2 regions of the Erwinia psychrophila genome follow, and region 2 is predicted to be linked to the other one. Evidence: predicted binding sites of a transcription regulator. Region 2 holds the regulator's gene; the other holds the start of a gene.
The links. The regulator PurR, encoded in region 2, represses purine synthesis genes. The targets are predictions, from matches to a motif close to CANGCAAACGTTTGCNTG.

Region 1 (4,424 bases), on a different contig from region 2:
CGATGGAAGATGCCGGCGCACTGCCGATTGAAGTGGACGTTCAGAACCTGAATATGGGCGATGTTATCGACATCTATCCTTATAAAGGCGAAGTAAAGAACCACGAAACGGGTGAAGTGCTGGCGAATTTCTCGCTGAAAACCGACGTGCTGCTTGATGAAGTCCGTGCCGGTGGCCGTATTCCGCTGATCATCGGTCGCGGTCTTACCGCCAAGGCGCGTGAGTCACTGGGACTGCCGCACAGTGATGTCTTCCGTCAGGCGAAAGACGTGGCGGAAAGCACCCGTGGCTACTCGCTGGCACAGAAAATGGTGGGTCGCGCCTGCGGCACCGAGGGCGTACGTCCCGGTGCCTATTGCGAACCGAAAATGACCTCTGTCGGTTCACAGGACACCACCGGTCCAATGACCCGTGATGAGCTGAAAGACCTGGCGTGCCTGGGCTTCTCTGCCGATCTGGTGATGCAGTCATTCTGCCACACCGCCGCGTATCCTAAGCCGGTGGACGTCTCTACGCACCACACGCTGCCGGACTTTATCATGAACCGTGGCGGCGTCTCGCTGCGTCCGGGCGACGGTATTATCCACAGCTGGCTGAACCGTATGCTGCTGCCGGATACCGTAGGCACCGGCGGGGATTCCCATACCCGTTTCCCCATCGGTATCTCCTTCCCGGCCGGCTCCGGTCTGGTCGCCTTCGCGGCGGCTACCGGCGTTATGCCGCTGGATATGCCTGAGTCAGTGCTGGTGCGCTTCAAAGGCAAAATGGAGCCGGGCATTACGCTGCGCGATCTGGTTCACGCCATTCCGCTCTACGCCATCAAAGCGGGTTTGCTGACCGTAGAGAAGAAAGGGAAGAAGAACATCTTCTCTGGCCGTATTCTGGAGATCGAAGGCCTGCCGGATCTGAAAGTGGAGCAGGCGTTTGAGCTTTCCGATGCTTCCGCCGAGCGTTCAGCGGCGGGCTGTACCATCAAGCTGGGTCAGGATCCGATTATCGAATATCTCACCTCCAACATCGTCCTGCTTAAGTGGATGATCGCAGAGGGCTACGGCGATCGTCGTACGCTGGAGCGCCGTATTCAGGGCATGGAGAAATGGCTGGCGGATCCGCAGCTGCTGGAAGGCGATGCGGATGCAGAGTACGCGGCGGTGATTGAGATTGACCTTGCGGAAATCAAAGAGCCGATCCTGTGCGCGCCAAACGATCCTGACGATGCACGTCTGCTCTCTGACGTGCAGGGTGAGAAGATTGATGAGGTGTTCATCGGTTCGTGCATGACCAATATTGGTCACTTCCGTGCGGCCGGTAAGCTGCTGGACAGCCATAAAGGCCAGCTGCCAACGCGTCTCTGGGTGGCGCCGCCAACCAAGATGGATGCTGCGCAGCTGACCGAAGAGGGTTACTACAGCGTCTTCGGCAAGAGCGGGGCGCGTATTGAGATCCCGGGCTGTTCATTGTGCATGGGTAACCAGGCGCGCGTGGCGGACGGTGCGACGGTGGTTTCCACCTCAACCCGTAACTTCCCGAACCGTTTGGGAACCGGCGCAAATGTGTATCTGGCCTCTGCGGAGCTGGCGGCTGTATCGTCCCTGCTGGGTAAACTGCCAACGCCGGATGAGTATCAGCAGTTTATGGCGCAGGTCGATAAGACGGCGGTGGATACCTATCGCTATCTGAACTTCGATCAGCTGGCTCAGTACACCGATAAAGCTGACGGCGTTATTTTCCAGACCGCCGTATAAATCAGACAGGGTGAGATCGGCTGATTTCACCCCTCTACAGGCGCAGTAAGGCCTGCTGGCTGCTCTCTGAAGGCGAATCTTAGATTCGCCTTTTTTCTTGTCTGTTATTCCCCGCTTTGAGACGGTTGACGCCAGCTTAGTGGCCTGGCTGCCGGTGCTGCCCCAAAATAGCCCCTCATTTGAAATATTCTAATTTAACCCCTCAGTTCGCATTATATTTTCTCATGCTTTATGGGTTTTCAGGCTGATTTTTTTTCACGAAGGCTGCTGCATTCGCTATTTTCACCTCGCTTTTGCGGTAACTAATTGTTGTTTATGTGCGTAATGACGCAGACTTATGGTGAAAAACTCTGGAAACTGCTTTGCCGGGGCGACCTGCACCAAAAAGGTTCGGCCTCGTTTTACTTATGGTTAAAGCACCTGTTCGGTGGTAACGTCAGGTCAAGGTTATCGTTTGCGTCGCGCTGTTTCAGGCCCGGCGCAGCCGTCTGAAACGTGTAAAAGCACAGGAACGATATGACTCAGCAGACTCCCTTGTTCGAACAGCATCAGGCCTGCGGCGCGCGCATGGTGGACTTTCACGGCTGGATGATGCCGCTGCACTATGGCTCTCAGCTCGATGAGCACCATGCGGTGCGCACCGACGCCGGTATGTTTGATGTGTCTCATATGACCATTGTCGATCTGCATGGCGCACGGACCCGCGACTTCCTGCGTTACCTGCTCGCCAATGACGTCGCCAAACTCACCCAGCCGGGCAAGGCGCTTTATAGCGGCATGCTTAACGCCTCCGCTGGCGTAATTGACGATCTGATTGTTTACTTTATGAGCGAAGACTTTTTCCGCATGGTGGTTAACTCCGCCACGCGTGAGAAAGATCTCGCCTGGATAACCGATCAGGCGGAACCCTACGGCGTGGAGCTACGGGTGCGCGACGATCTGGCGCTGATCGCGGTTCAGGGACCTCAGGCGAAGGAAAAGGCGGGCACGCTGCTGGATGAGACGCAGCGTCAGGCCGTCTCCGGCATGAAGCCGTTCTTTGGCGTCCAGGCAGGCGATCTGTTTATCGCCACAACCGGCTATACCGGTGAAGCCGGGTATGAAATTGCGCTGCCCAACGAGCAGGCTGCCCGTTTCTGGCAGCAGCTGGTGTCGGCGGGGGTCAAGCCAGCCGGACTCGGCGCACGCGACACGCTGCGCCTGGAAGCCGGCATGAATTTATACGGTCAGGAGATGGATGAAGGCGTCTCGCCGCTGGCGGCCAATATGGGCTGGACCCTGGCGTGGGAGCCGGCAGAACGTGATTTTATTGGCCGTGAAGCGCTGGAGGCGCAGCGTGAGCAGGGCACCGAACAGCTGGTCGGCCTGATCATGACCGAAAAAGGCGTCCTGCGAAACGAGCTGCCGGTACGCTTTACCGACAGCGCAGGCAATCTCCAGGAAGGCATTATCACCAGCGGTACATTTTCACCCACGCTGGGCTACAGCATTGCGCTGGCCCGCGTGCCGGCGGGCATCGGCGAGCAGGCGATCGTCCAGATCCGCAATCGCGAGATGCCGGTTAAGGTGACCAAACCCGTTTTTGTTCGCGCCGGTAAGCCGGTCGCATAATAACAATTACCTCAGGAGAGCAGGGCAATGAGCAATGTGCCAAATGAACTGAAATACCGTGAAAGCCATGAATGGGTGCGTAAAGAAGCTGACGGCACCTGCACGGTCGGGATCACCGAACACGCGCAGGAACTGCTGGGCGATATGGTCTTTGTGGATCTGCCTGATGTGGGCAACACCTATAGTCAGGGTGACGACTGTGCCGTGGCGGAGTCGGTAAAGGCGGCTTCCGATATCTATGCGCCCGTCAGTGGCGAAATCATTGAGGTTAACAGCGCGCTGGACGGCGAGCCGGAACTGGTTAACAGCGCGCCCTATGCGGAAGGCTGGCTGTTTAAAATCAAACCCAGCGACGAGTCTGAACTCGACGCCCTGCTTGACGCAGATGCCTACAAAACCAGTATCGACGAGTAAGTCGTCACTGAACCGGGCGGGACGCTTTTCCTGCCCGGCAGCCTGCCCGCATCCGGCGCAGGCTGTGAAGATCACTCTCGTTTGCCTTACATCCCTTTTCCATGCCGATTCAGGATTTACCGCTAATGACCCAGACTCTCAGCCAGCTTGAACATACCGGCGCGTTCATCGAACGCCATATTGGTCCATCGCAGGAGCAGCAGGCTGCCATGCTCAATGCTACCGGTGCCAGCTCCCTCAGCGACCTGATCGCGTCGATCGTGCCGGCTGACATCCAGCTGCCGGGCCCTCCCGCCGTAGGCGAGGCGGCGACCGAGCATCAGGCGCTGGCCGAGCTGAAGGCCATTGCCAGTCAGAATCAGGTCTACAAATCTTACATCGGCATGGGTTACTCCCCGGTGCTGACTCCGCCGGTGATTCTGCGCAACATGCTTGAGAATCCGGGCTGGTACACCGCCTACACGCCTTATCAGCCGGAAGTATCGCAGGGTCGTCTTGAGGCGCTGCTCAACTTCCAGCAGGTAACGCTGGATCTGACCGGGCTGGATATCGCCTCTGCCTCGCTGCTTGATGAAGCGACGGCGGCCGCCGAAGCGATGGCGATGGCGAAACGCGTCAGTAAGCTGAAAACGGCCAACCGCTTCTTTGTGGCGG
Region 2 (4,424 bases):
CGCCGCTGGCGGGAGCACAAACTGTTAACGGTAACGATGCGTTCACTCATCCTGCTTATCACGCTGGTCTGCAGCCAGCTATTTTTCAATCTGGCTCACGCCTCGCCGCACGCGTCGGTGAAGCCACATCAGCAGAATCTTGACGGAAAGAGTGTCCGCGATGAAGTTCGCCGCAAGCGGCGTCCACAGAAACCCGCTCTGGTCGGAAAAAGTAAAGCGGCCGACACCCTCCGCAGCCGTTCCTCCTCTCTGAAAAAGCACAAGCAGACGAAGCCCGCGGCGTCGCAAACTTCTCGCCAGAAAACCGCTAAAGCAGGCCTTAGAGTGACGTCGGCCAGCAAAAAAGCTGCGGCTAAAAGAGGCCGTACCCGCGCCAACTTATCCCATGCCGCGCAGATAACAACCGATAACGTTTCCGCTTCTCCACTCAGGCTCAGCAAAGCACATCGCGCCCGCTATCAGAAAGCGCGTCAGACCGCCATGAGCAAGCTGATGGGTCAGTTGGGTAAACCCTATATCCGGGGTGGCGCATCACCTGACACCGGCTTCGACTGTAGCGGTCTGGTCTGGTACGCCTATAAAGATCTGGTCAGGTTCAAAATTCCCCGCACGGCGAATGAAATGTACCATCTGCGCGACGCTGCCGCCGTAAAGCGCAGCGAGCTGGAAAAAGGCGATCTGGTGTTTTTCCGCATCACCGGGCGGGGTTCGGCCGATCACGTTGGCGTTTATCTGGGGAACGGCAAATTTATCCAGTCGCCCAGCACCGGCAAGGATATTCAGGTCAGTGCGCTGGGAGATAACTACTGGCGGCAGCATTATGTGGGCGCGCGTCGGGTAATGACGCCGGGAAGTATTCGCTAAGGTGGGATGTCGGGGCCTGGCGTAACGCAGGCCCCGTGAGCTTAGTGCATAACAGCGGTGAAGCTAAAGGCAATAATCATCAGCAGTGCGCCAACGGTAGTCAGCAGCGAATATTTCAAATCAGTATCCATTTCAGCCCTCAATACCCTTACAGTTAATAACGTCTTAGATTTTCCCACAGTTAACGGTAAAAATCTCGTTTTCTCACGCCGGCCTTGTTAGAATCCCACTTTCGTTGCGCAACGGAACGATTTTACGGACTCCAGGACGCGCAACAGCAGGCCCCGATTGTCTTCTTTCCTTCCTGACGTTACTGAATGATTTTAAAAAAACGCCCCCAGACGTCAGAAAGAGCGCCCGCGGCAGGCAAACGATTAACAATATACTTATCAGCGGATTAAGATAAGTGAAGGAGTAGCTATTTAATGGCAACAATTAAAGATGTGGCCAAACGCGCCGGTGTTTCCACCACCACGGTGTCCCACGTCATCAATAAAACCCGCTTTGTCGCCGATGAGACGCGGGAAGCCGTCTGGGATGCGATCAAGGCGCTGCACTATTCCCCCAGCGCGGTGGCACGCAGCCTGAAGGTGAATCACACCAAAACGATAGGCTTACTGGCTACGTCCAGCGAAGCGCCCTACTTTGCCGAAATTATTGAGGCGGTGGAGAATCGCTGCTTCGCCAAAGGCTATACGCTAATCCTTGGCAACGCCCATAACAATTTAGAGAAGCAGCAGGCTTACCTTTCCATGATGGCGCAAAAGCGCGTTGATGGCCTGCTGGTGATGTGTTCAGAATATCCTGATGAGCTGATTAAAATGCTCGAGGACAGCCGCAATATTCCTATGGTGGTGATGGACTGGGGCGAGTCCCGCGGCGATTTTACCGATACCGTGCAGGATAACGCCTTTGAGGGCGGTTACATGGTGGGACGCTATCTTATCGATCGCGGCCATCGCGATATCGGCGCGATCCCGGGTCAGCTGGAGCGTAATACCGGCGGCGGCCGCCACGCTGGTTTCCTCAAGGCGCTTGCTGAAGCGGGTATCACCCTTCGCGACGAATGGCTGGTTCAGGGCGATTTTGAGCCGGAATCTGGCTATCGCGCCATGCAGCAGATTCTCTCCGGCAAGCAGCGCCCTACCGCGGTTTTCTGCGGCGGTGACGTCATGGCGATGGGCGCGATCTGCGCAGCGGATGAAATGGGGTTACGGGTACCACAGGATGTGTCGGTCATTGGCTACGATAACGTGCGCAACGCCCGCTACTTTACTCCGGCCCTGACAACCGTCCATCAGCCCAAAGAACGGCTTGGCGAAACGGCCTTTGATATGCTGCTCGATCGCATCACCAGCAAGCGTGAAGAGTCACAAACCATTGAAGTGCATCCAAGCCTGATTGAACGCCGCTCCGTCGCTGACGGTCCCTTCGTCGACTATCGCCGCTAGATCGCTGCCGCATCCTGTTCTCCGGTACTGTCCGGTCAGCAGGATGCGGCCCTGCTTCAGGCTCCTTCACTCAGCCATTCCCCGTTAAGCGTCTCCGATTCCCCCAGATACTCCAGCAGCCAGTTCAGCGCGGGAGAAGCGTGCTGCTGTGACCAGCTGACGCAGCAGGGGCTGTCCGGGAAGGCGGCGGCGAGCGTAATTTCACTCAGCGCCCCGCTTTTCAGCAGCGGCCGGGCAAGATGTCCCGGCACCATCCCCACGCATAACCCCGCCAGCAGGCAGTCAAACGCGCTCTCCCAGTCCGGCACCACCAGCCTGCGCTGATTATCAAGCGTCCAGGTGGTTCTTTTCGGCAGTGCGCGGGAGGTGTCTTCCAGAACCAGTGAGGGCCACTCGCGGATTTCCTCTTCGCTCAGGGTGCCCGGACGCCCGGCCAGCGGATGCCCGGCCTGCACCACGCATCGCCAGTTCAGTGCCCCCATGTCACGGAAGGCAAAACGTCCGCCCACCGGAATGGCCTGGGTAGCGCCGATCGCCACATCCACACGGCCATCGGCCAGCGCATCCCAGACGCCGTTAAACACCTCTTCCGATAAATGCAGTTCCATATCGGGAAAATGACGGTAAAAATCGACCACCAGCTGGCGGGTTCTGCTGGGTTTTACAATCCGGTCAACCGCGATATTCAACTGCCCGCGCCAGCCGTTAGCGACCTGCTGACACTGCCGCCGGGTGGAAAGCATTTTTTTGATGACACTGCGCCCTTCCTGAATAAAAACCGCGCCCGCCGCGGTCAGCACTACATCGCGATGCCGCCGTTCAAACAGCGGTACGGCCAGCCACGCTTCCATTTGCCGTACGGTATAGCTTATCGCGGAGGGCACGCGGTGTAGCTCGCTGGCCGCCCCGGTAAAACTGCCGGTTCTGGCAACGGCATCAATCACTTCAAGAGAATGTTCAGACCACATATTTTGCCTGCAAATTTTTTGAACGCACTCCGCAAATATTAGCGTTTCACAATCCCTTTCGCACGGTATTACACTCTGCCGCGTTTCATCCATCACTATTAAGAGCAAAAACATGCCGTCAAAAGGATTCACCTTCTATCTCGCGATGCTGAGCATTGTGGGTTTTCTCGCGACCGATATGTATCTCCCCGCGTTTGGCGCGATGCAGGAGGATTTACACACCGAAGCCGGAGCGATCAGTGCCAGCCTGAGCCTGTTCCTCGCCGGTTTTGCCTGCGCGCAGCTTTTCTGGGGGCCTTTGTCTGACCGGATTGGCCGCAAACCTGTCCTGCTGATGGGCCTCGGGCTGTTTTCGCTTAGCTGTGGCGCGATGTGGTGGATCAGCGATGCGACGATGCTGCTGGTGCTGCGTTTTGTGCAGGCTATCGGGATTTGTGCCGCAGCCGTTAGCTGGCAGGCGCTGGTGGTGGACCGCTATCCCGCCGCGCAGGCAAACAAAGTCTTTGCCACTATTATGCCGCTGGTCGCGCTCTCGCCGGCACTTGCTCCCCTGCTTGGCGCATGGTTGCTCAACCACTTTAGCTGGCGGGCGATCTTCGTTGCGCTGCTGTTAATTTCTGTCGCTCTGCTGTTCTGTACGCTGTTCCTTGCCAGCGGACGCCGGGCTGCTTCCACAGCATCATCGGGCAAAAGCACCGGCTTTCTTACCCTGCTGAAATCACCGGCCTACAGCGGTAATGTGCTGATTTATGCAGCCTGTTCGGCCAGCTTCTTCGCGTGGCTGACCGGATCGCCGTTTATTCTTGCTTCCCTCGGCATGTCACCGGGCAGCATCGGTCTGAGCTATTTCCCCCAGACCCTTGCGTTCCTGACGGGCGGTTATGGCTGCCGTACGCTGTTAAAACGCCGGGAAGGCGCCGCTCTGCTTCCCTGGCTGCTCGGTATCTATAGTCTCAGCATTATCGCTTTCTTTATCGCTGCCCAGCAGACTTCGCCCTCCGTCTGGGGACTGCTGCTGCCGTTTTGCGGCATTGCGCTTGCTAACGGCGCGCTCTATCCGATTGTGGTATCCAATGCTCTGCTGCCCTTCCCGGAGGCGAGCGGTAAAGCCGCTGCGCTTCAGAATACGCTACAGCTCGGT

Region 1: the regulator PurR is predicted to act here: its motif matches at 2,189-2,206, upstream of gcvT (glycine cleavage system aminomethyltransferase GcvT).

Annotation. Positions count from the first base shown of each region.
Region 1 is NZ_JBCHVB010000002.1:351,727-356,150, forward strand. Features, by position in the region: gene acnB (bifunctional aconitate hydratase 2/2-methylisocitrate dehydratase) at 1-1,745, shown strand, start outside; gene gcvT (glycine cleavage system aminomethyltransferase GcvT) at 2,262-3,356, shown strand; gene gcvH (glycine cleavage system protein GcvH) at 3,384-3,770, shown strand; gene gcvP (aminomethyl-transferring glycine dehydrogenase) at 3,896-4,424, shown strand, end outside.
Region 2 is NZ_JBCHVB010000001.1:599,453-603,876, forward strand. Features, by position in the region: gene AAH446_RS02690 (C40 family peptidase) at 37-864, shown strand; gene cydH (cytochrome bd-I oxidase subunit CydH) at 906-995, opposite strand; gene purR (HTH-type transcriptional repressor PurR) at 1,290-2,315, shown strand; gene punR (DNA-binding transcriptional activator PunR) at 2,372-3,283, opposite strand; gene punC (purine nucleoside transporter PunC) at 3,396-4,424, shown strand, end outside.